DNA from 3 places in the Paenibacillus sp. sgz302114 genome. Region 1 is predicted to be linked to each of the others. Evidence: a T-box and tRNA genes for the amino acid it is inferred to sense, from the RefSeq annotation. Region 1 holds a T-box; the other regions hold tRNA genes.
What was found. The T-box of region 1 lies ahead of leuS (leucine--tRNA ligase). A T-box ahead of a tRNA ligase gene usually reads a tRNA of that ligase, here a tRNA-Leu.
Positions count from the first base shown of each region.

Region 2: it has a tRNA-Leu gene. The T-box ahead of leuS (leucine--tRNA ligase) is inferred to sense a tRNA for this amino acid. The anticodon was not compared.
Region 3: it has a tRNA-Leu gene. The T-box ahead of leuS (leucine--tRNA ligase) is inferred to sense a tRNA for this amino acid. The anticodon was not compared.

Region 1 is NZ_JBVYOI010000003.1:532,202-542,391, forward strand. Features, by position in the region: gene AC0LWF_RS11695 (hypothetical protein) at 38-373, shown strand; gene AC0LWF_RS11700 (DNA internalization-related competence protein ComEC/Rec2) at 435-3,074, opposite strand; gene AC0LWF_RS11705 (deoxycytidylate deaminase) at 3,434-3,964, opposite strand; gene AC0LWF_RS11710 (ComEA family DNA-binding protein) at 4,120-4,659, opposite strand; gene comER (late competence protein ComER) at 4,790-5,629, shown strand; gene leuS (leucine--tRNA ligase) at 5,691-8,132, opposite strand; T-box leader at 8,207-8,440, opposite strand; gene AC0LWF_RS11725 (class I SAM-dependent DNA methyltransferase) at 8,567-9,334, opposite strand; gene AC0LWF_RS11730 (CvfB family protein) at 9,336-10,190, opposite strand, start outside.
Region 2 is NZ_JBVYOI010000001.1:549,816-560,005, reverse strand. Features, by position in the region: gene AC0LWF_RS02570 (winged helix-turn-helix transcriptional regulator) at 7-402, shown strand; gene AC0LWF_RS02565 (hypothetical protein) at 493-816, shown strand; tRNA gene AC0LWF_RS02560 (tRNA-Leu) at 1,203-1,289, opposite strand; gene AC0LWF_RS02555 (hypothetical protein) at 1,519-1,728, opposite strand; gene AC0LWF_RS02550 (hypothetical protein) at 1,824-2,144, opposite strand; gene AC0LWF_RS02545 (xanthine phosphoribosyltransferase) at 2,222-2,791, opposite strand; gene AC0LWF_RS02540 (hypothetical protein) at 3,049-3,717, shown strand; gene AC0LWF_RS02535 (ArsB/NhaD family transporter) at 3,703-4,989, opposite strand; gene AC0LWF_RS02530 (YkvI family membrane protein) at 5,098-6,138, shown strand; gene AC0LWF_RS02525 (AAA family ATPase) at 6,250-9,567, opposite strand; gene AC0LWF_RS02520 (metallophosphoesterase family protein) at 9,564-10,190, opposite strand, start outside.
Region 3 is NZ_JBVYOI010000001.1:560,308-570,497, forward strand. Features, by position in the region: gene AC0LWF_RS02575 (DoxX family protein) at 1-205, shown strand, start outside; gene AC0LWF_RS02580 (DODA-type extradiol aromatic ring-opening family dioxygenase) at 218-985, shown strand; tRNA gene AC0LWF_RS02585 (tRNA-Leu) at 1,094-1,177, shown strand; gene AC0LWF_RS02590 (glycoside hydrolase family 43 protein) at 1,323-2,243, shown strand; gene AC0LWF_RS02595 (exosporium protein C) at 2,335-2,748, shown strand; gene AC0LWF_RS02600 (divergent polysaccharide deacetylase family protein) at 2,902-3,720, shown strand; gene AC0LWF_RS02605 (N-acetylmuramoyl-L-alanine amidase family protein) at 3,688-4,443, opposite strand; gene AC0LWF_RS02610 (YqzE family protein) at 4,582-4,845, shown strand; gene AC0LWF_RS02615 (hypothetical protein) at 4,825-5,745, opposite strand; gene AC0LWF_RS02620 (YqhG family protein) at 5,937-6,941, opposite strand; gene AC0LWF_RS02625 (DEAD/DEAH box helicase) at 6,938-8,737, opposite strand; gene AC0LWF_RS02630 (hypothetical protein) at 8,893-9,669, opposite strand; gene AC0LWF_RS02635 (GNAT family N-acetyltransferase) at 9,808-10,190, shown strand, end outside.

The sequences.
Region 1 (10,190 bases):
TACTAGGTATAACGCCATCGAAAGGGGTTGGGCCATCATGAATAAGAACAATCAACAAGGAAACCAACGATGGGTAGACGACTATTTGGATATGTACAATTATGCAGGGCAGATCGGCGATCACGAGTGGCAACAGCAAATACTTGCCGATATTCGCAACAGAGAACAGATCATGCGCGAGGAAGCATTGAATGCAGCCAAGGAAGAACTGTGGGAGCAATTCAATACCGTTAACCATCAAATGATGGAACTGATCGCTCGGAGAAAATATTGCGAGAACGTTGAGGAAGATAGTACAATCAAGGAGCTTATCGAAAACTTGAAGCAGCAGCGGGTCGAGCTGGCCAAGCAGATCAAGAAAATTTGCTCATAGGATAGATAGAATACATAGATATCAAGCTGAGTTAAAAAGCATACAATTCCAGTTTCCCCATTCACGAGTTGTGAACGGGGATTTTTTGTTTGACGGCGAGCGTGCCGTCCGGACTTACTCGGAATTGGATTTCGCCTCCCAGGTCGGTTCGCTTTACTGCGATGCCAGCCGTATCCAGTCGATTGATTATGCTGTCCGCAGGATGACCATAGATGTTGTTGCGGCCGACTGAAATGACAGCTGTGCGAGGCTGCCAATAGGAGAGCCATTGATCGGAAGTGGAGGTTTTGCTGCCGTGATGGGATATTTTCATGACATCGATTGGTAAGGAAACGGAGGAAGAAGCAATGGCATTTCGCTTAAGCTCCGCTATTATTTGCTGCTCTTCCGCGATATCGGCATCGCCTGTGAAGAGAAACTGGCGATCGTAGAGGCGAAGACGGAGTGCGACACTATGTCCGTTCTGCTCTTCTTCTTCCGGAATGGAGCTCGCTTGTGCTGCGCTGGCTGAAGTTGGCGTGTGAAGCATAGAAATGCTCGTATGATTGTCTATCACCCACTCAAGTCCGGCATGAGCAGGATAGAGAGGAATTTCTTTGTTAAGTGCTGTTCGAAGCAATGTAATGGCATCCTCCGAGTCCTTCCATGTTCCGTTCCACAGAATCGCTTTCACGGGAATGCTTGCAAGGATCGCTTGAACGCCTTTGATGTGGTCGCTGTCCAGATGGGATAGGACGAGCAGATCAATGCGGTGGACGCCTCTCTGCTGAAGCAACGGTACGAGCAGCTTCTGCCCCACCTCGTACGGATCCTTTCTCTTCCGCCATCCCTCGCGATTGCCGAATTGAACAGCACCTCCGCCATCGATGAGAATATGCTTGCCTGCCGCGGACCGTATCAGAATCGAATCGCCTTGACCCACGTCCATGAACTGCGCGTAACCGCGATGATCAAGGACATCTGGGTTGTATGCCCATATGAGCAGAACTGCTAATGTTAGTGAGCTAAGCAGCAGCAGCAGCCGATTTAAACGCTTGTTGAGCGTTGAGCCAATTTCTTCAATCTGAATGAATGGCATTGAATGGCCAACCTTACCCCTAACTTCATCTTCTGATTGAACCCGTACCTGATCGTCTAATCCTGCATCGATTCGGTTAAGAGCCGAGAAACCAATCATGAATGCTGCATAGCACGCGATCACCCACCACAGCGGCGGTGTCGCCCAAATAAGCCGGAAGCCGTTCCAGCTGCTAAGCTTGGCTACGAAAGCAAACGTAAGCTCATTGCCAATGGCCGCCACATGCGCCGAAAGCACGCCTAGGGGATGCCACATGCTGTCCAGCAGCATGGACGCGCCGCCGAGCGGCATTACAATGAAGCTAATGAACGGCACCAGTATGAGGTTCGCCAGCAAAGATAAGAGATGCAGCTGATTAAAATAATACAAGGTGAGCGGCAGCGAAACCGCCTGCGCGACTAATGAGACAGCGAGCAGGTCAAGCAGCGACGCTTGCCATTTGTGTTTGCCGCGAGGCAGGCAGCGGCGGATCGGCGTGACGCCGAGGATGAGACCTGCCGTTACAAGAAACGACAGCTGGAAGCCGACGTTTCCTAGCATGTACGGGTCCCATACGAGCATCGCGAGGGCAGCGGCTGCGAGTAAATGCAGCCCATCCTTCAGCTTGTGCATGCGCGCCGCGGCGAGACCGAGCATCGCCATAATGCCGGAGCGTACGACCGACGGCGATCCCCCGGCGAGTAGCACATAAAGCGGCACAGCCGCAATGAGCAGCAGGAGCATGCGCTCCCGGGTCATGCGAAGCAGGCGCAGCAGGCCGCCAAGCACGTAGAGGAAGACGGCGACGTGCAGGCCAGAGATGGCCAGTATATGCGTAAGCCCCAGCTGCGCGAACTGGCGGTATACAGTGGGATCGAGATCATCGGTTATGCCGATGACGAGGCCTTTCATGTAGCCGGCTTGGATGCCCGGATAGAGGGCGTCCATACGCTTGCCGAGCGCTTCGCGCGCGGCATCCATGCCTTTGAGCAGCGCCGCAGCGCTGTAGCGCGGCCCGGCGCTTGTCGTTAGCGCAGCCGCGCCTTCTGCGCTGAACAGCCAGTGGATGCGCTGGCTGTTCAAATATCGGCGGTAATCGAAGCCGCCGAAATTGGTTGCAGCAGCAGGCGCAGCCAGCTCGCCTACAGCATCAATGCGCTGTCCTCGCCGCCAACTGGCAGCAACGGCAAGCTCACTCTCCTCCGCTAGCCGTACCTGCAGCTGCATCCGCTCACCATGAAGGACTTGCTTATGCGCCTCGCGAGCCAGCTTCACCGCTTCAACTTTCACGACCATTTGCACGAGGTCGCCATCTACTTCCGGCGGCTCAGTAATAACGCCGGTTATCTTCGCTGAAAACGTAATTGTACCCATCGGAACAGCTTCTTGCGCGGCGACAAGCTCCGCAGGAAGTCCCGTCACATTGTGTGCATCCTCCCACACCCGCTGCCCTGCCGCAAGCGCGAAGGCCGCCAAACACGCGGCTGCCAGCTGCCACGATGCTTGCCTCATCAACGTCAGCGCGAGCAGCATCACGAATACCGCCGCGCCAGCCAAATAAGTACCCGCATTCGTCAGCCCCGCAGCCGCACTGCTGCCGAGTACCCAGCACACTGTAAACCATATAAGCGGCCTTCTCGCCACACACAGCCCCTCCTTTTGCCTCTGGATTCTCGAGTTTTCGCCAATGAATGGTAACCACTACCCTTCTTTGCGATATTCTCGCGTTTTCTCGCCAATGTAGGGTAACCACTACCCTTCTTTGCTGGTTTCTCGCGTTTTCTCGCTAATGTAGGGTATCTAGTCCCCCTCTTCACCGGAGATCCCACCAATCTAATCCACTTAACCAGCTACATCACCCGGAAACGCATGATTTCGGCGAAAACAAAAAAAACCTCTTCCCACACCTGCAACACGCCGGGCAACTGCCGATCAATCGGCAGTGCTTGCGGGAATGTCCAGATGCAGCAAGAGGTTCTTCCTCATTGAAGCTGCTTTGATTGCTATGAAATGATATCCATGCCGGCTTGAGCCGGGGGCTCGTACGAGGCGAGATTCCGAAAAATGATTCCTTTTAACTCCATGAGCGCATTTACTTTATCGCTGTCCTTGGAATAGGCGCGGTGATAGACGATTTCGATGACGCCGCTGTTGGCCAGCATGTTGGCGCATGTCCAGCACGGCTGATCCGTCACATAGACGGTCGAGCCTTCCCGGTCGATCCGATCCGTGAAAAGCAGCAAGTTCTGCTCCGCATGAATCGTGCGTATGCAGCGCTGCTTCTTGATCATTTGTTCCTGTTCGCCATCTACCTGCAACTCATATTCCTCTACAATCATGCAGCCGTCTTCGGAGCAATCCGAGACTCCCATCGGCGCGCCGTTATATGCCGTACCGAGCAGCTTCTTCCCTTGCACCAGCACCGTTCCGACATGTCTGCGCGGGCATCTGGAGCGTGTCGATACCATATACGCGATGTCCATAAAATAGGTGTCCCAGTCTTTGCGCATGTTATCCTGCGTGTTCCTTGCCATTTCTACTCGTCTGCCTCCCTGAGTGTTTTGTGCGTTGGCGCCTGAATATGCATCTTGCAAGCACAAAAGCTCACTTCGAAAGCATCGGCTTTGGCACATGTACGGGCTCCAAAACGTATGATCATTAATAAGTAATTCTTTCTATTGTCGCATAATTAGGGCTGCAGAACAATGAAAGACTTCAGCTTCGCAAGCAGCTTTGGTCCAATTCCCTTCACTCGGAGCAAATCGTCGACACTATGATACGCACCGTTTTGATCTCGATCAGCTACGATAGCCTTCGCCTTCGAAGCTCCAATTCCCGGAAGCGTATCCAGCTGCTCCGCGGTCGCATGATTAATATCGACCTTGCCATCCATAACCGTCGGCGATGTCGCATTATCCGCTCCTGCCGCTATACTCCCGCCAACACTCTCACTCGATTTGACCTCATGCGCATCATTCTTCTTTTCGCTCGTACCAACAGCACCACCAGACACCGCTTTATCCTTCTCCGTCTCCTGGTCCTTCACTTCTGCTGACTCCTGAGGTCCCAGCGCGCGTTCAACCTGATCATTCACCGCCTCCCAGCCAGGCTGCCCGCTGCTCTCAGGTTGATACAAAGCGGTGCATACCAGCACGACAGCTGCAACGAGCAGCACAATGATAAGCAGCTTCTGCGGATTAATCTTATTGCTTCTCGGTTTCATCCCCATAAAGGAAGCCCCTTTCGACTGACAAAATCTTTTTTATGCTCCATTCGGTCATGTTGGCCTTGCCGCCTTGCATACCGTAGTAAGAGCGATCGATCGAAATACTTATGTTTTGCCTTGAGGAGGGATTGCGATGAATGTCGGGTTTATCGGGATTGGGAGCATGGGCAGCTTGCTCGTCGATACGTTTATTGGATCGGGAGCGCTGAAGCCATCGCAAATCACCGCCAGCAACCGCACTTACTCAAAAGCAATTGCTCTCGCCGACCGCCATCCCGGCCTGCAAGCTGTCCCTTCGAATCGCGATGCGGTCATCGATCAAGATGTTATCTTTCTATGCATCAAGCCGATGGAGTTCAAGGCGGTACTGGACCAAATTCGCGATGTCGTTCTGCCTCACCAGCTCGTCATCTCCATTACAAGTCCCGTGCTGCTCGAGCAGCTCGAAGATGCACTCAGCTGCAAAATCGCCAAAGTCATTCCGAGCATCACCAACAACATGTGCAGCGGCGTCACCTTGTGCATGTACGGCAACCGGATGACCGATGCCGACATCATTCGCCTGAACGGACTGCTCTCTTATATCAGCGAGCCGCTCCCCATTGAAGAACAGCATCAGCGCGTTGTCTCGGATCTCTCAAGCTGCGGCCCCGCAATCATGGCCTTCCTGCTGCAGCGGTTTATCGACGCAGCGGTTGAGGAAACCGGTCTCCATCGCGATCAGGCGCGAGTCGTCGCCTCCGAAATGCTCCTCGGCACGGGTCAGCTGCTCACAGCAGGCGGCATGACGCCGGAGGAGCTGCAGAGCCGCGTCTGTGTGCCGGGCGGCATCACGGCACAAGCAATTGCCCTGCTGAACGACGAACTCGATTGTGTGTTCAACAGACTAATCCGCGTCACGCATGCCAAATATGAAGAGGACCTGGAGCGCGTATCCGTCTCTTTATACGGCAAAGAGGTGAACGGCCCTTAGCGCATGCTTTGCGCCAAGAGGTCGTTCACCTCTTTTTTCATGTCAACCTTTGATCAGCCGTTTAGCCGACAACGATGTTAACAAGCTTGCCTTTAACAACGATCAGCTTGCGAACGGTTTTGCCGGCAATCGCTTCAGCGACCTTCTCCGACTCTTTCGCTATCCGCTCCATCTCTGCTTCAGCTGTATCAGCAGCGATCGAGATCCTATCTATGATTTTACCGTTCACCTGCACGACGATTTCAACCTCTTGGTCAACCGTAAACTTCTCTTCATACGTAGGCCAAGCTGCATATGAGAGCGAATCGGTAGACCCAAGCTTCGACCACAGCTCTTCCGCGATATGCGGCGCAAGCGGCGACAGCATCTGTACGAAGCTCACCATCGCTTCACGAGGCAGCGATTCCGCTTTGTACGCGTCGTTAACGAAGATCATCAATTGGCTGATCGCAGTGTTAAAGCGCAGATTCTCGTAATCGTCTGTCACTTTTTTCACTGTGCGGTGCCAAGTACGCTTGAACGCTTCCGCGCCTTCAACATTGGCGATCTTCTCGGACAGCTCGCCATTCTCGCCAATGAACAAACGCCATACACGGCCGAGGAAGCGATACATGCCCTCTACGCCGTTCGTATTCCAAGGCTTCGTCGCCTCGAGAGGACCCATGAACATTTCGTACATACGCAGTGTATCTGCACCGTACACGCTCACGATATCGTCTGGATTAATGACGTTGCCGCGGGATTTACTCATCTTCTCATTGTTCGTGCCGAGGATCATACCTTGGTTCACGAGCTTGTAGAACGGCTCCTTCGTATCGACTACGCCGATATCGTAGAGCACTTTATGCCAGAAGCGCGCATACAGCAAGTGAAGCACCGCATGCTCGGCGCCGCCGATGTACAGATCAACCGGCAGCCATTCCTTCTGCTTCTCTTTGGAGCATAGCTCCTTCTCGTTATGCGGATCAATGAAACGCAGGTAATACCAGCAGCTGCCAGCCCATTGCGGCATTGTGTTCGTCTCGCGGCGAGCTTTCATGCCCGTCTCAGGATCTACCGTCTCCACCCACTCCGTTACGTTCGCAAGCGGAGATTCTCCCGTTCCGGAAGGCTTGATTTGTTCCACGTCGGGCAGCAAGAGCGGCAATTGATCGTCTGGGACCGGCTTCATTGTGCCATCTTCCAAGTGAAGAATTGGAATTGGCTCGCCCCAGTAACGTTGGCGGCTGAACAGCCAGTCGCGCAGACGGTACGTCACTTTGCCTTGGCCTTTGCCTTCTGCTTCGAGCCATTCGATGGCACGCGCAATCGCTTCTTCATTGCTAAGCCCGTTCAAGAAACCGGAGTTCACGTGTGCACCATCGCCAGCATAAGCGGCTTCGCTCACGTCGCCGCCGGAGACTACTTCAACGATCGGCAGATTGAACTGCTTCGCAAATTCCCAGTCGCGCTCGTCATGACCAGGAACTGCCATAATCGCGCCTGTTCCGTAGCCTGCAAGCACATAATCAGCAATCCAGATCGGCACGAGCGCGCCGTTAACCGGATTAACCGCGTAAGCGCCTGTGAATACGCCGCTCTTATCCTTGTTCAGGTCTGTACGTTCCAGATCGCTCTTGCGCGCAGCTGTCTCTTGATAGTCCTTCACTGCAGCGCGCTGCGCCTCAGTCGTAATCGCTTCAACCAACTCATGCTCTGGAGCAAGTACGCAGTACGAAGCACCAAACAGCGTATCCGGGCGCGTTGTGAACACAACGAGCGAAGCATCATGACCATCAATTGCGAAAGTCACTTCTGCACCCTTCGATTTGCCGATCCAGTTGCGCTGCATATCTTTGATGCTTTCCGTCCAGTCCAGTTCTTCCAAATCTTCAAGCAGACGCTCTGCATATTCCGTAATGCGAAGCACCCATTGGCGCATCGGCTTGCGGATAACCGGGTGGTTGCCGCGCTCGCTAAGGCCGTTAATTACCTCTTCGTTCGCAAGTACCGTTCCAAGCGCCGGACACCAGTTAACCGGTACTTCAGCTACATAAGCAAGACCTTTGTTAAACAGCTGGATGAAGATCCACTGTGTCCATTTGTAGTAATCCGGATCCGTTGTGCTGAACTCGCGATCCCAATCGTACGAGAAGCCGAGCGACTTAATTTGGCGACGGAAATTGTTAATGTTCTTGACCGTAATTTCACGCGGATGCTCCCCTGTATCCAGAGCGTGCTGCTCTGCTGGCAAGCCGAACGCGTCCCAGCCCATAGGGTGAAGGACGTTGTAGCCGCGCATTCTCTTATAACGCGACACGATGTCTGTAGCGGTATAGCCTTCCGGATGGCCTACATGCAAGCCTGCACCGGACGGATACGGGAACATGTCGAGTGCATAAAACTTCGGCTTCCCTGCATCCTCTGTCGTTTTGAACGTTTTGAACTCATCCCAATACCGTTGCCATTTCGGCTCAATTACGAGCGGGTTATAACCCTGTTGCTCTTGGCGCTCCTGTGTCATAAATATGCCTCCCATTTCACTAAACAAACTAGTCTTGCCGAGAAAATAAAAAAACTCCCGCCCCTAGCGTAATCGCTAGGGACGAGAGGATTATGCTCCCGTGGTACCACCCTAGTTAGCAAGCGGTATGCTTTACCGCTGCTCACTCTATGCCTTTAACGCAGGCGAGACGGCACGCTTGGCAGCTAAATAAGCTGTTCACGTGCGGCTCCAAGGCGAGTTCACTTCACGCTGGTCCGACTTGCACCTACCGCCGGCTCTCTGATCCAGACGCTGCTGAAGCTACTGCTCCTCTTCAACACCATATAAGCAAAAACGACACATCTCCTAATGGTTAGACGAAATTCGTTTTGTGCAGGGAAAAATAGATAGTTCGATTATAATTAATCCTATCTTACCATGTCAAGGAAAAGCGCCTAAAACGGACAGCATGATCACTTGACCGCTGCAAAAAACAGTCGTTCTGCATCGCCCGTTGCCGGCTCCAGCAAGAAATCAGCATATAGCTCGACCTGAGAAAAGCCTGCACCTAGCAGCACTTCCCGCAGCCACGCGGCATCGTAGGCACGCTGCACATGAGTTTCTTCAATGCGAGCGAAGCTGACGCCTCTCGAATCCTCACGGGCGAAAATCGTCAATTGATGCTCGATTTCGCCTCGCTCCTCATCAAGCTCGCACGTCCATATGTACGCCACATCCGGCTCATCAAGAACAAAAGGCTGCTCGCTCGCATAACGATCCAGCGTTGCCTGCGAATGAACATCGAAGAGAAATACGCCGCCCGGCTTTAGCGCCCGATAAGTCGCTTCTATCGCGGCAACGACATCTTCTTCTTCCGTTAAGTAGTTCACGCAATCACAGAAGGAGATGACCGAATCGACTTGCTCGCCAAGCTCCCACTCCGTCATATCCTGCTGCAGCCACGTAATCGTCCCTCGCGCAGGTCCGTCGCTGCGAACCGAATCTTCCCACTTGCTCTGGCCGATCGTCAGCATGTCCGAGGACAAATCGATCCCATAGACTTGATAGCCTTGCCTTGCAAGCGGGATCGCGATGCTGCCTGTCCCGCAGCCGAGATCAACAACCGTACGCGGCGTCCCATATCGCTGCCAGCAGCTTTGCGCAAACTTCAGCCACTCTGGATACGGCATATCCGCCATCAGCCGATCATAGACAGTGGCAAACTGCCGATAGGCTTCCATGTTAGCCCTCCTGCTTCTCAGCCGCAGCGGCTTGCTCGGTCAGCTTCGTCCAGTTGCCTTCTTGCGTTACAATACCGTCGCGCATCAGCTTGCCTAGCGCGCGCTTGAAGGCACTCTTGCTAATGCCGAACTTCTGCTTGATAATGTCCGCTGTAGTCGCGTCAGAGTAAGGCATTGCGCCATTCGGACGCTCTTTCAAAAATGCTAGAAGCCGGTCTGAATCTTCCATGCGGCCTACTTCCTTGCGCTGCTGCATCGACAGATTGACGCGACCGTCTTCACGAACGAACGTTACCCTGGCTTTCACGCGCTCTCCGAGACGGAGCAATCTTGTCCGATCGTCAGCTGGAATTAAGCCGTACGCGCCGAAGCCGAGCACGCCGCCGTCAATCATGACGAACGAGCCGATCTTCAATGTCTTCGTTACCCAGCCTTCCACCCACGTGTTATGCCACGAGGATGGCGCGTGAAAAGCAAGCTCAGCCAGCTCTTCCTCGAAAGCTATCTTTGCAACGAGACGGCCTATCTTGTCGTGCGCGAGGATAACATGCACCTCATCGCCGATTTTTGGACGCAATTCCTTCAGCTCAGGCTGTTCGGACAATGGCAGCAGCAGCTGCCGGCCAAGTCCCATCTCAAGGAATGAGCCTATACGCGGATGAATATCCGCCACTTTAAGACGAGCCACTTCTCCCAATTGGATAAGCGGCTTCTTCATTGTCGCAGCGATGCGGTCCTCGGAATCGAAGAATAGAAATACATCATAGAATTGACCGATCTGCGGACGGTGGCCGACGAGCTCGGTATAGTGCATAAGCACTTCGTTCTCGCCGTCTGTCATGAAGTAGCCGTAAGG
Region 2 (10,190 bases), on a different contig from region 1:
AAGCTAATGTCTGAGAACTGTGAGTTCACAAAGGTACTGGAAATTTTGGGCGGCAAATGGAAGCCTTCGATCATGTATCATCTTTTCTTGAACGGAACGATGCGATTCAGCGAGCTGCAGCGAGCTTTGCCGGAAATTACGAAGAAGATGCTGACGACGCAGCTGCGGGAACTCGAATACCACGATATCGTACACCGGAAAATCTATATGCAAATTCCGCCGAAGGTCGAATACTCTATGACCGAGCACAGCAAGGGCTTAATGCCGGTTCTTATGGCCATGAATGATTGGGGCAAGGCACATATTCAACACCTCCACAAATTACACGGAGAGGCGCAGCCTGACCAAGAAGTCGTGAACAAAAGCGCGAACAACGACATTGTTGAGGTTGAAGCTAAATAGCGATAAGAAAAAGGGACGATCAGCTGCACCGAGGTGCATGGGGTCGTCCTTTTATGAATAGATTCATACAAAGAAAGGCAGGTGCTGAATATGAAAATGAAAATAAGAGTAAGAGCGCTATTCATCCTGATGCTGCTGACTGTAACTGTATTAACATTAACAGGCTGTGTGCCAGGCGACGGCGTCAACAACGCCGATCGTCCCGCAGGATTCTTCTGGGGCATATGGCACGGCTGGATTGCACCTATCTCCCTCATTATCGGCATATTCAAACACCACATCCGAGTATATGAAGCCCACAACATCGGATGGTGGTATGATGCCGGATTCTACATTGCGGTCATCAGCGGTTTTGGCGGAATCTCGTTTAGACGACATAAGAAAAACTCCTCGGATAAGTCGAAGAATTGTTAATGAAAGTCGGACCTCATTGCCACTGCAACGAATCTTCACAGCCCTGCTCCCCCGCTAACGAGCTCAGATAGCGTTATTTGAGCAATTTTGGATAGTTTGGGTCGCTAACGAACTCAGGTAAAGTTATTCCGCAGTTTTGAGCCATTTAGGTAGCAAAATCAGGGCAATAACGTGCCCCCAGTTCGTTAGCCGAATTAACCTGTCGAAATCGACTAACTAAGCGCTATACGATTCGTTAGCCCGGAGTGGGCTTGCCACCTTATCATTCCGAAGAACGGCTACATGTCCTCTCAGCATATGAATACCGCACTCTTTAGGCTAACAGGATTGCATAATGAGAACATAAAAAAACTCTTCGAAAGCTTCGAAGAGTTGTGTTTGTTATATGGTGCGGTCGAGAGGACTCGAACCTCCACGTCATTGCTGACACTAGAACCTGAATCTAGCGCGTCTGCCAATTCCGCCACGACCGCATCTTGCAGTGATTGCTTCCAAGTGAAGCAACGAAAATTAATATACCATAATCCTAAATGACAAGTCAACCGATAACCTATCTTTTTTATTTATTTCTTAATACCAGATTCAAAACCACGATGAATAGCATCCAGCAGCCGGTACGTGGTATCACAGCAATACTCCCAGAACATGATGCCTGCGAGCTCCTCTTAAAGGTTAGGGTGGCTTCGTCCCTTCGTGCTATGGCTACAGCTGCGTTCTTGGCGCGGTAACCGGCTCATAAATATAGCCACGGCTAAGCTTCACCACTTTACGATTGCGTTTACGGATGACGACGCTATCTGCGTCCCAGGCAACGACGATGCCCATCACATCATTGGCCTCCATGCCGTCACGAACGACACGGAGTGAGATCCCTTCTATCCGGTATTGATCCAGCTGTTCTTCGGAAATCACGATTGCATTCCACTCCTCTATCCTTCATCGTTATAAAAAAACCTCAGGGGCGCGGAGGATTGCTCCTGCCCTGAGGCTTCCGGTTCTCGTTCTCGCTAACCGACATGCTCCTTGGAGTCATTCGTCTCATACCATTCATCCAACACACGGGACGACATGACACGACTCGCAATATACTCCGTTTGCTTCTCGGAAAACTGTTCTTTCCAGTCAATCTCTAGCTCTTCGGCAAGCTTCACAATTGTCAGTAGCTCCGACCATGCGACATAACGTTTATACCAGAAGAACTGCGGGTGCTCAATCATATAAGGGTACAAGTCATCAAATTCAGTATGCTTGCAGTCGAGTGCACGTTCGAAATGAATTTTCGCGTCCGACAATTTGCTAATTAAGTAATCTGCTGTAAGTTTACCCATATATTGACGCCTCCCTCCATTACTTATGAACATTATAAGTCAAATCAGAGCGCGTGGAAAGATACTGAATCTTGGTATTATTCGAAGCGAATTTGACCGCCGTCCAGGGAGGAGATCTTCGCGAGCGACTCGACGCGGATTCCTTGTTCGCGGATCGTACGCGCTCCTGACTGGAATGATTTCTCCACTACGATACCAAGTCCGGCAAGCTTCGCGCCAGAGCGCTCTATAATCTTGATCAGGCCGCGCGCTGCATCGCCGTTCGCAATAATATCATCAATAAAGAGGACCGTATCATCCGCATTTAAGAATTGACGGGAAACCATAATATCCGTTACAATTCCTTTCGTAAAAGAAGGCACGCGCTCGCAGTAAGCATCCGGGTCAGCGATTAGCGTCTTCTTCCGTCTAGCGAACACGAGCGGTACGCCAAGGGCAAGCGCTGTCGCGTAAGCAACAGGAATACCAGAGGATTCCACCGTTATGACCTTCGTAATCGGAGTCTCGGCATAGAGGCGCGCGAACTCCTTGCCCATCTCTTGCGTTAACAGCGGATCGACCTGATGATTAAGCAATGCATCCAGCTTCAGGACGTCCTGATTTAGAATAGAAGCCTCGCGCAGTATGCGTTCTTTTAACAGTTCCATTCGCCAAACCTCCACCGTAAAAATCTTTTCCGTTAAAGTTACCATATGTACCCTGAGGTGTGCAACTTACAGGTGCAAAAATAGCAATGCAAAACAAATTCACTGCAACTTTCTTCCAAAATGAGCGTCTAATTGGATACGAGAAACGCTGACAAATAGAGCGTGTTCTGCAGAACATACAGGTGGTGCTAATGCACATGGATATGATTTCGATACACTTAATAAAAAAACCTGCTTTAACCGGGGCAGCATGCCTCTTGCTACTTCTCATGGCAGGTTGTCAGCTCGGCACCGGCGATTTCTCACAGGAAAACAACGATAATACAGTGGTGAGCCGCATCAATTCTGCTTCAACGAATGAGCAGTCAGACAGTCCGCAAAAAGCGCTGGATACAAACCTATCTACAGCTGATGCCACTTCTGGCGAGACTCCCTCAAATAACGATGCGACAACAGTTGCTGATGCAACGACAGAGTCCACCTCGACCCCTACGAAGGCTTCAGCTAAGTCACCTTCAGCGAAGAACGAGAAGAAGTGGGACCCGAAAGCCCCTAACCTCATCGGCATTGCCATCGGCGACCCCAAAGCGACTTGGGACAGCAAGCTCGGCAAGCCTTCGGACAACTATAAGATAGATGATGATAAAGAGTCCGTCACTGTGTCCGAATATGCCGCTTTCTCCGTCGGCTACGGTGCCGATAAGAAGGTCAAGTTCGTCGACGTATTTGACAAGAGCACACCTACAGGATTGAATGGGCTGATCGTTGGCGACAGCCAGAATGCTGTAGTTAAATCGCTCGGCAAACCAGATATTCAAACCGCGAGCGTTCTTGCATACAAAGGAACCGGTGCGTTGCTGAAGTTCGATCTTGACCCTGCCAATAATACGGTTCTCTCCATTAAGCTGTTCTCAAATCCAAACTAGCCAAAGCGTGACAAGCGCAACGAACAGAATGGGCATCGTCAGCAGCAAGCCTAACTTGCCGTACTCCCGCCAGGAGATTTCGATGCCGCCTCTACGGAGCAGTTGCATCCAGAGCAGCGTGGCGAGCGACCCGATCGGGGTCAGCTTCGCGCCTACTGAAGTTCCAAGGAGGCTTGCAAACGGCAAGTAATGCGGTCCTGCCATATGTTCGATCGAGAGCGAGGACACGAGGACAGCAGGCAAATTGTTAACCGCCGCGCTCAGCAATGAGAAGACAATCCCCGAACTGACGATTCCGACGAACTCACCATGCTTCACCAAAGGCTCAAGCAGCTCAGGAAACCATGATATTGCGCCATGCAAATATAAGCTGTACACAATCAGATTCATCGACAGCGCGAAGACGATTATTAGCCACGGCGTTTGTCTTACCGTACGCTGGAAATCCCCTTGCCGGGCAAGCAAGCTTGCCGCCCATTGAATCGCCGCTCCACCGAGCGCGATTGCTGCCACCGGCAAATGTATCCGCTCCGCGAGAAAGTACCCCACCAGCATTGCAGCCATAATCACCCACGATAAGATGAACAGCGATCTACTTCCAATAACGGATGCCGGCACGGGAAACGATTGGGGCGCATCTGACCTATGTTCTTCTCTCCGAATACTCCGCCCAAAATAGGCAACCGTTACAACTACAGTTCCGACAATGGCGCTTAAGCCAGGCAGCAGCATCGTTCTCGCATACTCGCCAAACGATATTTCGAAGAAATCGGCTGTTAAAATGTTCGTCAAATTGCTCATCATAAGCGGCGCGCTTGCTGTATCCGCTATAAACCCGACGCCTAACAAAAAAGCGATCCTCGACTTGCGCGATAATGCGAGCAGCGATGTGACTTCAAGCACGATCGGGATCATGATGAGAATCGTGCCATCATTGTTGAAGAAGATCGTAATGCCAGCAGCGAGTAAGCACAGCAGCACAAGCAGCGTTAACTGATGATGGTGAAACCTTCGTACGATATGAAGCGCTGCCCACCGGAAGAAGCCGTTCGCATCCAGCAGCGAAGTAAATAGCATAATGCCAATGAGCGAGAATGTCGCGTCCCAGACAAAGCTCCATATATATGCCGCGTCCGAAGGCGCAAGCAGTCTTGCTGCGAATAATAGGAGCGCGCCGATTAGCGCAATAATAGCTTCATGAATGCCTCGAGGTCGCCAAACAATAAGTGCAAGTGAGGCAGAGAAGACACTAACTGCAATTGCAATGTTCATGAAAGTAGGATCAACTCGCTAACCTGTCATAATAGTCATGCCCGTCCCTCTTTGGACATACCTTGTTATTAGGTATCGTTTGGGAAATAGGAGGTTGTGGCTTAGATGATGAAGCGGACGAGCAAGGTACTACAAATTGCTTTTACGTATATGGGTACAATTGTTGGCGCAGGGTTTGCAACTGGCCAAGAAATATTGCAGTTTTTCACACGGTTCGGTTTACCTGGTGCAATAACCATTATAATGGCGACCCTTATGTTTGTATGGCTTGGCGCCAAAATGATGCTTATTGGCAGCGATATCCGCGCCAAATCGTATGAAGATGTCAATAAAGTGCTGTTCGGCGAGCGTTACGGACGATGGGTCAGCCATTTCATGCTGCTTATGCTGTTCGGCGTATGTGCCGTCATGCTCGCAGGCGCAGGCTCAATATTCTCGGAAAACTGGAATATCTCCTATCAGTCAGGACTTTTAATTACAATCTTCGGCTGCTTCCTGCTGCTTCGCAAAGGAATGAATGCCATTCTGGCTGTCAATGCCATCGTCGTACCTATTATGCTTCTGTTCACCGTGCTCATTATTATTGATACGGTGCAAACGCCGGGCTCGGACAGATGGCTGCTTCTAAGCAGCGATCATTCGCTGCTCTCGATCTGGGCTTCACCGTTCTTGTATGCTGCGTTCAATCTCTCTATGGCACAAGCCGTGCTTGTTCCGCTCGGGGCGGAAATGCGTGACCGTAAAACGATTGTATACGGCTCCTGGGTCGGCGGCATCGGCATCGGCTTCATGCTGATCGCTGGCCATATCGCCTTGTCCGTCTATATGCCTGGCATCCAGCAATACGCCATCCCGATGGGCGGCATCGCGCGCGAGCTCGGGCATGGCATTCAGTGGATCTATATCTTCCTGATCTTCGCAGAAATCTTCACGACGCTCATCGCGGACATCTATGGCTTGACCTTGCAGCTTCAGGAGCGGCTAAAAATCTCTCGGACGCTGCTCACGATTATAACCCTCGCTTGCTGCTACGTTGCCAGCCAGATCGGTTTCGGTCCGCTGCTCTCGACGCTCTACCCGTTGTTCGGACTAATCAGCCTCGGATGGCTGGTGCTGCTCATCCGGCAGCGACCTCCGGCTGGGGAGTAGGGTGGGAGCGACAAAGAGATAAGCGGTCTAGGAGGCAGGTGAAATCGTGAATGAGATCCGGAAGCCTAGACGGCGGGAGAACTCTTAAATGTGATTGTGAAGCCTAGGCGGCTATGTTATAAGTTCAATGATGGCTGCATCTGGGATAACGCTTAGCAATGCGTCCCGCATATGATCGTGGCAGGTGAAAAGAATGATCTGTCTTCGCTCGGCCAGCTCCCTCAGAACAGCTGCCGATCCGATCAGCCGTCCGTAATCGAAATTGACAAGCGGATCATCGAGAATGAGCGGCAATGCGCTTGAGGATGAAGAGGCCTCTTCGGCAAGAGCGAGCCGCATGGCGAGATACAGCTGTTCAGCAGTCCCTCGGCTCAAATACATACTTTCAATCATTCGGCTGCCTTCCGTCTCCAGGGAGATAGCCTGTTTCTCTTCATGCATCCAAATCCGTTTGTATTTGCCGTCAGACATGATGCTCATCAGTCTCGACGCTTCGCGTAGAACCGCCGGCTGCCGCTGCTCCTCCATCACTCGTTTCGTACGGCGAATCATCGCCATGCTGAAGGACAAGACAGCGTAGCGGTCAATAAGCTGCTCTAGCGTTGCAGTCGCCTGCTCGCGCTCCATCGTCAATCGCTGCCTGTCGCTGTTTTGAAGAAGCTGCTCCATACGCTGCCGCTTGCGTCCAACATGCTCCAGCAGCTCTACGTTTCGCGCCTCGTGTTGCGACAACTCCTCTTCAGCCTCAGTCTTCATGCGTTCAAGCTGCGTTCCATCATAGATCGTATACCAGCTCTCAAGCTGCTCACGCTGCGCATTTGTTAAACCCGCAGTCAACTGGGCATCCAGCTTGAATCGTGCATTCTCAATCGCTGCAAGCCGCTCAGAGCGCTCCAGCGCATCGAGCCATTCGAGCTCATCAGCCGCATGTGCAGCTTGGAACCACTGCTGCTGTTTATTGCCTTGTTCCTCGGCATGCTTGCTCTGTTGTTCAAGCAATAGTTCTTGATCAGCTAGCTGACGTTTAAGCTCTCTCTTCTGCCGCTCAAGCAAGCTTTGCTTGTCCAGCTCTGCCTGCAGCAGTCGAAGTGCCGCTGCAGCATCGCCGTGCGCCCGATAACAGATTGCCGGGAACGCTTCGGACAGTCCGAAGACGGCTTGCTCGAAATCAGCAAGCTGCTGTTCGATTCGCGCCGCCTTGCTCGCGGCGCGGTCATAGGCTTGTAATCGAAGCTGGGCCTGCTCAGCGAGATCGTATGTTTCAAGGGCAGCTTCAGGCGATAGCTCCGCCTGAAGCGACCTTGCCGTTAGCCAATCGCGCCACTTGGCCGCGATTGCTTCCGCCGCTTCGGCCGCGTGCTCTGCCGCGGCTGTTGCAGCTTCTTGCTGCGCGCGCAGCCGAGCTTGCCGGCGCGCGAGCTCGCGAGCGCGCTCCGCGGCGCTGGCGCTCGCGCGGAGCTCGTCCTGCCGCGCGTCGATCGCTGCGCGCAGGCGCGAGAGCAGCGGCGCTGCGCCCCCGGCGGCGCCGGAGCAGCCGCGAAGCGGCGACCCCTGCGCCGCTGCTGCGGCTTCGCTGTGCGCCGCAGCAAGCGCCTGCGGCGGCGCTGCGCTCGCCGCGAGCAGGCCGTGCAGCAGCGGCTCGGCTTCGCGCGCGAGCTGCTGCAGCGCGGCCGCGACGCGCCGCTGCGCGGCTGCAAGCGGCTGCGCATGCGCCGCAGCCGCTGCCGCCGCTAGCGCTGGCGCACGCCCGCGCCGCGCGCGGCCGCCGCGGCCCGGCGGCGCAGCCATGGCGCGCGCGCCTGCGGCAGCGGCTTGCGGCTGCCGCTGCGCAAGGCGCAGCAGCGGCGGTGCCGCCAGCGCAGCCGCCAGAGCACCGGCGGCTGCTGCCGCGGCAGGCTGGCCTGCCGCGGCTAACAAAACAGCACCAGCGGCCATTACCCCGCTGGCAACCCAATACGCGGCGTCAGGCACACGCCCCCGCGACACCGCAACAGAACCCGCTTGCGCGCGAACCTGCGCAAGCTCAAGCACATGCCAAGCTTCCTCGAATTGTCTGGATGCGCTTCGCAGCGCCTCCAATGTCTGAGGAAGCAGCTCTATCTCCTGCTCTGTAGCTTGTCCACCAATCGCATCCAGCTCCACAAGCTGCGAATCCGCTTCCTTCAGCTGCACAGCAGCTGCACGAAGCTCCGCTTCAGCTAGGCGGAGTGCTTTGTCTCGCTCCTGAAGCGCAGCTCGAAATACCCGAACCGCTTCCCGCTCCGCTACACCGGACTGAAACGAGCGCAGCGAGGCTTCGTTCCATTCCGGCGAGATTTGGCCGATTAACCGGTGCACAGCTTCAATATCTTCCCTCGCTTCTGCGCTCAGCTCAACGAGCGATTGACGAGCTGCGTTCATGGATTCCACCGACAACATAAGCGACTCAATCTCAGTCTTTCTTGCCAACAGCTCTTCATCGACAGTCAGAGTGCTAAATTCCCGACGCAGCCGCTCCGCAATCGTATTCGATTGCTCCAGCTCCTGCTTCAAGCGATAAAGCTCTGCCGCAATAAGTTCCCAGCGAGAACGCGTATCCGCGGCGAGCCTAGGCATCGAAGTCCCAATTGCCGCCTGCTCATGAAGCAGCGCCAGCCGCTCCACCCAAATCTCCCACAGCTCGCACGCTCTCGCAAGCAGTTGCTCGCGCTCGCGCAGCATTGGCAGCTGACAATCGATCTGATCAAGCTCCGCTTCCGCGCCAGCTAATTCCTCGGATAGCGCATTGTACGCAGCGATTCCATCCTCCAGCTGTCTCAGCTGCGCTTCCGTCTCTTCCAGCGATCTCACGAGCTTATTCATCTGCTGCGTGCTGCCTCGAGGCCGATACAGACTGTCTTGCTGCGCGGTTAGCAGCTTCTCCGTCTTTGCAATGGCGCCACCGCCATTCCATCCGGCGTGATACAATTGTTTACCAAGCTCGTCCCCTTCGAGCATCCCGATTGCTTGCAGCTCTGATAGCGTAATGGCGTACAGCTCGCGAAACAAACGCTCGTTGACACCGCCAAGAAACATTCTCTCCCACTGCTGCTGTGTAAGCACTTCAGCTGAAAGTGTTGCCCCACTGTAAGCGCTATGTACTTCTTCATTTTGCTCGATTCGGACATTGATTTTGCTGGATGCCTCTCCAAAGCGCTCCAGCACATAACGGACCCCGGCGGTATTTTCAAAAAACAATCTCCCGCCATGGCGACCACCGTTCACTGGCTCCAGCCGCTCTGCCGGATTGCCTTTGCTCGCAAAGCCGAACAGCATCGAGCGAATAAAGCTCATCATTGTGCTCTTTCCCGCTTCATTCGGGCCATAGACGATCGTAACAGGCGCATCGAAGCGATACGCTCGATCGCTAAGCTTGCCGAAGCCATCAATATGCAAGCCCCGCAGCTTCATGCCTTATCGCCTCCCTCTAGCCCCGATTCTGCTTGTTTTTCGGATGTTTTTAATGGCGAATCCTCCATCAACAGTCCCGCAGCCAGCTCTCTTGCGTTAGCGAGCCATTGAAGAGCCCGCTCCCCCTGCATTTGCCGAACGAGCTTTCGCAGCCTTGCATTCGCATGCAGAGGCTGCAGCGCTTCACTCGCCAGTTCTTCGAGCGCAGCTTCATCTGCCTCTATGAACAAGCTGCTTCGGATTAGCTCGCCGGTGAAGCTATCCTCTTTTGCAATCATCTCATAATCAAGCTCAGCGCCGGACTCCGCATCGATCTGATACACCCAGCACCACGGCTCGGCAGCATCGTCATGTACTTCAAGCAAATCAGAGATCCGCACTCGAATGCCATGAAGCAGCTCTTGTATAAATGCAGCCTCTGATAATTGGTGATGCAGCGGCCCTCTGCCCTGCAGGCTCAATCTCAGCATACAGCACCGTCTCTCGCAATCAGCTGCAATGGAGGTGACCGCTTGTTCCAACACGCCTAGCAAAGCTTGCTCCGATTCAATGCCATCAATTGCAATGACAGCATTTTCCCACCTTACCGTATCGAGAGGCACGAACTTAAGCTCCGTATCAAA
Region 3 (10,190 bases), on a different contig from region 1:
GTCAGAGTTGCTGGGAGCCATCGGTTTGATCGTACCATTCGCGACGGATGTAGCGCCAGTTCTCACTTCCATCGCAGCGATTGCACTCGCCGTAATCATGGTGCTGGCAATTGGCGTACATGCGAAGCGTAAAGAAAATCAAGCGATCGGAATGAACGTAATCTTCGTCGTGCTGCTTGTCATTGTTGCTGTTGGTCGCTGGTAGGAGGGGACTGCTATGATTTCACCTGTATTTCTGGCGCATGGATCGCCAATGACGATATTCGAGCAATCGGAATTTACTGCTTTTCTTAACCGTTATGGTAAAGAGAATCGTCCCAAAGCGATTGTAATCTTCTCCGCGCACTTCGAGAGCGAGATTACGACCATTGCCGCTACAGACGATGTTCATGAGATGGTATATGACTATTATGGGTTCCCGCCATCTTACTATCAGGTGCAATACCCGGCTAGAGGCTCGTCGATTGTCGCGAATATCGTAGAGGAACGGCTTCGCCGTCACAATATCCCCGTGCAGAAGAAGTATCGCGGGCTCGATCACGGCGTCTTTCCGATCATGATGCATGCCTATCCGGAAGCGGATATTCCCATTGTGCCTGTATCGGTTAACCCATTCTTGTCTCCGAGGGAGCATATCGCAATCGGCGAAGCTCTGCAGGGGCTTGAGAAGGATGGCATTCTTGTCATTGGAAGCGGGTTTCTGACGCATAATTTCAACGAGATTGATCGTGCAGGAGATGCTGCACCGCGGCAGTGGACTGTGGAATTTAGAGATTGGATTCGCGAGAAAGTACTGGCACGCGATATCGAATCGCTCAGCAAGTACGACACGCTGGCTCCGCATGCAAGACGCGGCGTTCCGCGAGCAGAGCATTTTGTGCCGCTGCTCATTGCGCTCGGGGCGAATACGCCGGGCAATGATATTCGTGTTCTGTACGATACGATTGAGCACGGATCGCTAAGCACGCTCAGCGTTCAGTTCTAGTTAGGGCGATCTGAATTTTTTCGGGAGTAGTGTTGACTTCACGTTAGTGACCGTGGTATATTAATTCTCGCCGCTTCTGAAGAAATGAAGAAGCTGCATATGAGATTTGCGGTCGTGGCGGAATTGGCAGACGCGCTAGATTCAGGTTCTAGTGTCAGCAATGACGTGGAGGTTCGAGTCCTCTCGACCGCATTACATGTAACACTAAAGCCCTTCAGATGATTCTGAAGGGCTTTTTTTTGTTTATACGAATTGATGATACTTCCTTTTTTTTGATATAATTGCCTCTACACCATAATCTGGTTCAACCAAAGGGAGAGTTACAGTGACTGAGAACATGTTGAAGTGCACGTCAGGCAATCCGATATTTGCAGGCTGGTATGCAGACCCTGAAGCTAGAATTTTTGATAACAAGTATTGGATTTATCCGACTTATTCCGCCCCTTATGAGGAGCAGACTCATTTCGATGCGTTCTATTCCTCGGATCTGATTGAATGGACGAAGGTTGATCGCATTCTCGAAATGAGCAGCATTTCGTGGGCGTGGAGAGCGTTATGGGCACCATCTCCGATTGAGCGCGGCGGCAAATATTATTATTATTTTGCGGCGAATGATATTCAGAGCGATGATGAGATCGGTGGCATTGGCGTAGCGGTAGCTGACCGGCCCGAAGGCCCTTATCGCGATGCGATTGGGAAGCCGCTTATTGATAAGTTCCACCACGGCGCTCAGCCCATCGATCCGCATGTCTTTATCGACGATGATGGAAGCGCATACTTATACTACGGCGGCTGGGGACATTGCAATGTCGTGAAGCTGAATGAAGATATGATCAGCATTGATAACTTTGAGGATGGCGATACGTTCAAGTCCGTAACTCCGGAGCATTTCGTTGAGGGGCCATGCATGATTAAGCGCGATGGCTTCTATTACTTCATGTGGGCGGAAGGCGGCTGGGGCGTGCCGGATTATTCGGTCGCGTACGCAAAAGCAACGTCGCCGCTTGGGCCGTTCGAGCGTGTAGGGAAGATTTTGCAGCAGAATCCGGAGGTTGCAACAAGCGCGGGGCATCATGGCATGATTCAAGTGCCTGGCACAGATGAGTGGATTATCGTCTACCATCGCCGCCCGCTTACGGAGACAGACCGGAATCACCGAGTCGTCTGCCTGGACCGCATGGAGTTTGAGGAGGATGGAAGCATTCGCCCTGTACAGCTGACGTTCGAAGGCGTTAGCGCGCGACCAATCGGAGATTAGCAGGCAGGCAGCGAATACAGCTCATCCACACCAAATGATTGCTATTTTCATAGATTAGCATTATCTGGCGATGGAAGGAGTTGTTGAACGAATGACACAAGTAATCTATTATAACGTGAGTGTACCTGCAGTTGTTACTGACCAGGTGCATATCGAAATTCCGCTTATGCCTGAGAAAGTAATTCTGGCTGAGCTAGGCATCTTTGTTGCTCCGCATTTCCCGAATAACCGTGTTGAGCTGAATGCCACAGTTGGTGTTGCAGGCGAAGGAGACAGCGTGACGCAATTGTTATTCCGCGTGTTTCGTGGCACTCAAGAGATCTTCTATGCCCTGCAAGGGGTGGAACCAGGCTATGAGAGAAACATGATTGTCAGTTTCCAAGTGATCGACATTAATGTATCTGCTGGCGCACACGGTTATTCCTTGTATGTGGAAAGATTGACTGAATCCGGTGCTGCAGTTATTGGTCCGATTAACCTCAGCGCAACTGTCTATGCAGTCTAACTCGAAATACAAAGCAACTGAAGAAGATGGGGATCAGCGATGATCCTCATCTTTTTCTTTTGCCCGCCACTCGCAACAAATACATAAATTTACCTATTCACACAAACAATGAAGGAGAGCGAGTATTGATACAACGAGAGGAACGTGTGCAAAATGACCCAGATGAAGCGGGCGAAATGGACAGGCTTATGCGGCATAATTGCTGCGAGCATGCTGCTTCTGCCGATTGGCGGCATTGCTAAGGCAAGTATACAGAGTGAATTGAAAGGCAACCGCCAGGTAGCCATTGTCATTGATGATTTCGGCAACAACATGACGGGAACGCCAGAGATGATGGAGCTCCCGGTTCATTTTACAGTGGCAGTGATGCCGTTCCTGCCGACGACGAAGCAGGATGCAGAGCTTGCGCATAAGCTCGGTCACGACGTGATCGTCCATATGCCGATGGAGCCGGTGCGCGGCAAGCCGGAGTGGCTTGGTCCTGGCGCGATTACAACCGCAATGAGCGACGAGGAGATTCGCAAACGCGTCGAAGAAGCGATTAGCGCCGTGCCGCATGCCGTCGGGATGAACAACCATATGGGCTCCAAAGTAACGGCAGATGAGCGGGTCATGCGCGTCGTGCTGTCCGTCGTGAAAGCGCATGGCATGTTCTTCCTCGACAGCCGAACAACCTTTAAGACGGTGCTGCCGAAGCTGACAGCAGAGCTTGGCGTACCTCTATTATCGAATCAAGTCTTCCTTGATGATGTATACACGGCCAGTCATATTTCGAAGCAGGTCGGCATTCTGCGGAAATATTTGGAGAATCATGACAGCTGTGTCACGATCGGCCATGTCGGCCCTCCGGGCAAGCTGACAGCTTCGGCGCTTAAAGCGAGCATTCCAGGGATGAAGCCGAATACAACGTTCGTCACTTTATCACAGATGATCGTTCCGTCAGCGGAGAAGGATATAATTCCGCACCCCTGAGTTGATCGCTTCTGCAAGCTGAACCTGCTTGCGAGGATCGATCAGCATTTCACGGTCGCCTTCGTGACTGAGAAATCCCAATTCTACGATGACGGCGGGCTGCTTAACGACGTTCAGCAGATAGAAAGGTTTGCCAACGCGCGGAAGTGCCCCCGTATTCTGTTTGCGGTTCAGCGCATCCTGGATGCAGAATGCAAGCAGCGCGCTCTCGCCCTCATTCTGATGGAGAACGAGCGGTCCGTGCTCCGTCTTGTCAGGCGCCCAATTGACATGAATGCTGACGAGGATACGCGTCTGGATTTCTTTGGTCAATTGGCTCCGCTGCGACAGGTCGCGTCTATGCCTTGAGCCGGCGGGGTTCCATCTATTGTCGTCGCTTAGCGCGTAGTCGGCATCACGGTTGAGAATAGCTTTAATGCCGCTTGCGCTTAGAAGCAAATAGAGCTTCTTCGCAATCGCGAGGTTGATGTCTTTCTCCAGCACATGTTCGTGATGAGCGCCGCCGTCAATGCCGCCATGTCCGACGTCGATCAGCACTTCCGCGCTTGGCAATGCCCGCTGGTAATCAGGCGGCAGCACTTGAGTGCTGGTATACTTTGCCGGTGCATCCAGCGGATAAGCGTCGGCGGCACATAATGCCGGCTGGGAGGAGCTAAGGGCGAGAACCGTGCAAATCGGTAAAATGAGTCGCATCAACTTTCGGTGAATGAGATCTACTGACATTGTTTATGCCATACCTCCAGTTCCAGAAGACTTTAGGTTAGCGTGGCACAGTCCGAGGAAACTCATTCATGTTTGAAAGAAATGATTAGCGGAGACACTGTAGATAAGCAATTCACAAGGGAAAAGGAGTGAAACGTTATGGCTGTTGAAAAACCGGAAGATTACATTAAGTTCCTTACAGGCAAAGCGATTAACTTCATTGATACGCCAATGGATACGCGCAGAGAGAATCGCCAAAAAGCCAAAGCAGCAAAAGAGCCTTGGCTGACACGCTGGTTCGGTATTGGCGGATTAGGGGTCATGCAGTTCATTAAGTCATCGTCTCGAGATCAGAGCAGCGAAGAACGTCCTGAAATACCTGATTTACCTGATTTACCTGATTTACCGGTAAAAATGACCTAAATCGTTCATCGTCGCCATCGGGATGTAGCGCGACCCTTCATAATCCACTTCAACGAAGATGGACGAGCTGTTCCACCTGTGATAGCCGATAGCGGGGAATACGAAGAGCACCGTCTGGCGATACAGCTCCGCGGTATAGCGGATTTGGCTCATTTGATCTAAATATTCCGGGAGATGCAGCCGAACTTGATCGTACGATAGAGGAGCTTTGGTCAACCAGGGCATACGTTCATACGGATCGAAGCATTCATTGACTCGCACCCCGGATACGGCGGTGAGCGTCTGTGCTTGCTTCTGCAGCTTCGCGGACTCAGCTGCTGACTGTTCGTCCCACATTTTATTGTTAATAGGCAATGCTTCCGCTGTCCATGCGTCCAAATAATAGGTTCCGCCAGTTGCTGTTGTCCATTTCCAAACAGCGAGCACCGGAGAGAGGTAAAGCCGTTCCAGATGGAGCGGCTTTTTTGTGGCTTCAGCGAATGATGTAATCAGTCCTTGACGGATCATGGAGCGATATAGGGTGTTCGGATCAAAGGCGGGATGATTGCCAGCTCCGTATTCCCCAAGCGCAAATCCGCCGTTCGCAGTTGCATTGACGATCATATAGCCAACAGGTTGATGATTGACTTGAAAGGTAACCAGCCATCCGTGCGTGCCAGGGCCAATTGGGACGATAACAGGAGTTGCATTCTTCCACGCTCCGAACCCTTGCTGCTTGGATAATGTGTCTGACCATGCTTTCACTTGCTGCTCTAGCTTCGACTTCACTTGGGCAGGTGCATGAATGACGCGAGCGGTGGCCGCGGCGGCTGAGGCTGATGCAGAAACCTCATTATTCATCAAGAAGATAGCGGAGACAAGTATGGCCAAAATGAGGATAAGGCGCCGTAAGCTGTGCAATATGCATCACCTGCTGCTTCCTTGAGATTTGACTTGCCTTCGTGCATTCGATCCTGACACCGTCATTGTAACGAAATGGGGCGAAAAAGGGTGTAGGAACCTGTCAAGCGGCATGGACAAGCATCGTTCTATTTTTGCCGGATGGTTGGGTCATACCGCTGTTCTTGTCGCATCATGCTGACCTGTACGATTCAGCCTATTCCTTGCAAGTAGAAAATGCCGCAATTGATGGCGGAAGCCGTCACGCGCGGCTCGTACTGCCAGCGGATCTCATCCCGTCGGCGCTCGAATTGCTCCGTAATTTGCGGTTTATTCTCTTCCTCGGCAGATTCCAGAAGCGGCTCGTAGTAGTGGTTGATCGTTTCGAGCTCTTCGTTTAACCGCTTGGCAGCAGCAGTTGCCCATGAATAATCGTAATTCCGCAGCTTTCGCTCGAGCGTCTGCTCCGCAATGGCGGCTGCTTTGACAAGTGTGAACGCGTTTTTGGCTGTATGCACATTCGGCGGCAGCTTAGGCGTCATGCGGTATTGCAGCAGCCGGTCATGGAACTGCTCGATGCATTGCCCTGTAGCTAGAGAGATGCCGAAGGAGTGGATTTCTTCGCGTTTCATATCGCAAGCGAATTCGACCTTCATATTGACACCTAACCACGCGCTGTATGCGGTGGAATCGAGTGGGTGGTTGCTGCGCTTATCCGGCTCCTGGAAAAGACACAGGTAGCTGCCGCCTTGGCGGGAAGAATCGAAGAGCTGATTAAGCCGTCTTGAGCCAAAATAAAGATCCTCTCGCGGGACGCGAATGTTCGTGTTCAATGTGCCGTGAATGTAGCCGAAGGAGCGGCCGAGAACGGCCTCGGTGGAGTTCGGCGCCGGCGCTGTCTGCGCGGCTCCGACTGCTCCATCAGCTCCGCTTGCCCCGGTGCTGCTGGGAGAATGTTGCTGGCTTTGCGAAGCTTGTGTCAGCGCAGCCATTTGATTGTCGTACTTCTGCTTATCAGTTACGAGCAGCAGCGACATCGTCTCAGGCTCTGCGCCAGTGCGATCGACGAAGCTCCAATAATAGGGGCGGTTCGTCAGGTCACGATCAGCCTTCGGCGACAGCTTGACCTGAAAGTGGGCAGGCGATTTCTCCACGATATGGCAGCCGGTAGCATCCAAGTACCTCTGCACGAATTTTTGAATTTGACGTTCGTTCATGGTCTCACCTCGATTGTTTGGCCAACGGCATTCATAACGGAGTTGATTGCGCTCATCTCATCATCTTCTAGCTCCACTTCATCGCGGATGCGGCTGAGCGAGTTTCCGAGATCGTCAATTTGCTTGCGCAGCAAATCGCCATTGCCGCCGGTCTCCAGCATAAGCCGGGCAAGCCGCTGCTCCAGCGATTCGGTCTTCTCGAAACGTTCGAGAATATGATCCAGCTCGCCGATGACTAGCTCGAACAGATTGATTTTCTCATGAAGCAGATTGACGATATGTTCTTCGATTGTACCCACCGTGCACAGATTATATATCCGCACATCGCTGGTCTGGCCGAGTCGATGGACCCGTCCAATTCGCTGCTCCACCCGCATCGGATTCCACGGCAAGTCGAAGTTGATCATATGGTGGCAGAATTGCAGATTAATGCCTTCGCCGCCCGCCTCGGTTGCGATAAGAACTTGAGCGCGGCCGCGGAATAAGTCCATCATCCAATCCTTCTTGCCTCGGTTCATCCCGCCACGGTACGGAACCGCAACCATATTGTTGGCGCGGAAATACTGAAGCAGGTATTCCTGCGTCGCCCGGTATTCTGTGAAAATAATTACTTTGTCATTCATCTCGCGGACAAGCTCCATCGCTTTCTCCGCTTTCGTATTGGAGGTGATGGTGCGAATGACTTCGACGAGCTCCCAGATCTTCGCGCGATGCGGAGAGTCCTCCGGCGTCTTCTTGAACATATTGACGAGCGTGACGAATACGGCGTCGCGGCTGCTGCACACCTCGCGCTGCAGTGTGACGAGTGAAAGTAGGCTCGACAAATCTCCGTCTGATTCACTTGCGCGATCCCGGACGAATTTCGTCACGCCATCATAGAGCGCTTGCTCCTCGGCCGAGAGGTTCAGCGGAATATTCTTCACGATCCGTTTCGTGAAGTGAATATCGCCATCGCCGCGACGGTTGCGGATCATGACGGTAGACAGCGCCTCGTGCAGCTGCTCCTCGTTCTTCGGCAGCCGCTTATCGAGGACGAAGTTCGCGGCGAATTCATTCTGTCCGCCTAGCTGACCCGGCTTGAGCAGCGTAATCAAGTTATACAGCTCGTCTAGATCGTTCTGCACGGGCGTTGCCGTCAGCAGAAGGCAATATTTCTTGCGGAGCTGGTTAACGAACTGGTAGTTGGTTGTTTTCTTGTTCTTCAGCTTATGAGCCTCATCAATGATGAGCACGTCATAGTCCTGTGCAAGCAGCCGTTCACGGTGCGGTTCACGCTTCGCAGTGTCCATCGAAGCGACGACGACATCGTTGTTCCAGGAATGCTCTTTCTTCTGCGCGACAGCCGAGATGCCGAATTTGCTGTTCAGCTCGCGTACCCATTGCAGCACGAGAGAGGCGGGAACGAGAATAAGTGCCTTCTTCACTAAACCTCGCACGATATATTCTTTCAGTACGAGACCGGCTTCGATCGTCTTGCCAAGGCCAACCTCATCGGCAAGAATGGCTCGTCCGCTCATCTCATGCAGCACCTTGCGCGCTGTCGAGATTTGATGCGCCATCGGCTCGAAGGAAGGGAGGCTGCGCAAGCATTGCAAATCATCGAAACTTTCAATGAGCCTCGACTGTTCAGCTTCAATCGCCAGCTGATACATCGTCCAATCGTCCCACGGGCCGTTGCGGTCAACACGATCCTGCAGATTGTGAAGCCAGGTGCGGTCAAATTGTAAATCAACGCTCGAATGCAGCTTGCGTTTGACGGCCGGAGCCTCTTTTATGGGGTCGTTAGTCGGTTGCATGTGCTTATCGGACTCCTTTCAGTGACCAGGCTAAGCTTAAGAAAGCTTCACCTATCTAGTAGTATGGCCTTTAAGTATGCTTTTCATAAGGAAGGAGAATGGCGGGGGATGAGCAAAAGAAAAAGACCCTCAAATGGAGGGTCTCTCGTGAACATTTATAGCTTCTGAAGCTTCGAAGGATTGTTGATCTTATAGCGGACAGGATGCTTGGTCAGCTTCTTCTCCACGATTTTGCACTCGAACGTAATGGTATGTCCGATTTCGAGCTCCAGCTTCTTCAGCGTCGCGCTGTAGCTGGACCATGCATCTCCGAGCTCAATGGCAGGCTCCGTAATAGAAGCCGCTTCATATATGATGACTTCATCCTCCGTTTCAGTGAAATTGTTTGGCACGGTCGTGAATTCCTTCACCGTAGCAGTCATTTTCACCTTCTCTTCGGGCAGCTGCAGCTTAGGCGCTTTCTCCTTCTTCGCTGCTGCTTTCTTCTTCGGCTCTGCCGGAGCAGGAGCTTCGGTTGCGGCTTCAGCTTCTGCAGCCGCCGCAGCCGCATGAACAGCGGCAGTCTCAGCCGATTCCACAGCCGCTTCAGTCGAAGCAGATGCCGTTTCGCTGACTGGAACTTCTTGTTCGCCGGCAGTCTCATCTGCAGCAGCGACTTGTCTCGCGCCGAAGCTTGCGGTCTGCATTTCTTTCAAATAGGAAGGGTGAATGCAGTGCTGTTGTTTATTATCAAATTCAAGTACTGCCGTCATACTGTCGACGTAGCCGACAATGGAGCAGGTCGTGTTAAGGCCGCCGCCCTTATATGCGAAAAGTTTCGTCTTCGTAGCTTTCTCGGATAATAAGCCCCATTCTTTACATTGCTGGATTTGCTCATCTTCGCTAGCGAAGGGAGTGTAAGTGATGGGCGCGATCATGAACGTATGTACCATAAATTCTCCGCCTTTCGATATTGATACAACAACTTAGTTTACCATGTTTTGCGCGCTGGATATACGTTTTCTCTATTGAATAAATAGTTGTTAATATGTATATTTATACAATATCTATGGAGGTGAACGTTATTGAACATGAACATGGTAGAGTTGATTGAGGAACTAACGATGAATGCGTGGCCGTCCCTGCAAACCGTAGCTTATGAAGGTTGGCTGCTAAGGTTTGCTACAGGATATACCAAGCGCGCGAATTCGGTTCATGCGATGTATGGCGCGAGCAAGGACGTGGCTACACTTGCAGCGCGTATCGAAGCATGCGAGGCATTTTACAAGAGAGAAGGGCTGCCTGCAATCTTTAAGCTGACTCCGTTATGTCCGGACCTGCTTGACGCTGAGCTTCAGAAACGAAATTATGCCATAGCTGACCCTTCGCGTGTTATGCTATTGGAAAGTCTGGAGCATTTGCCAGCGCCGCACTTAACTCGTATTGTCGTCGAAACTGCGCTAAGCGATGATTG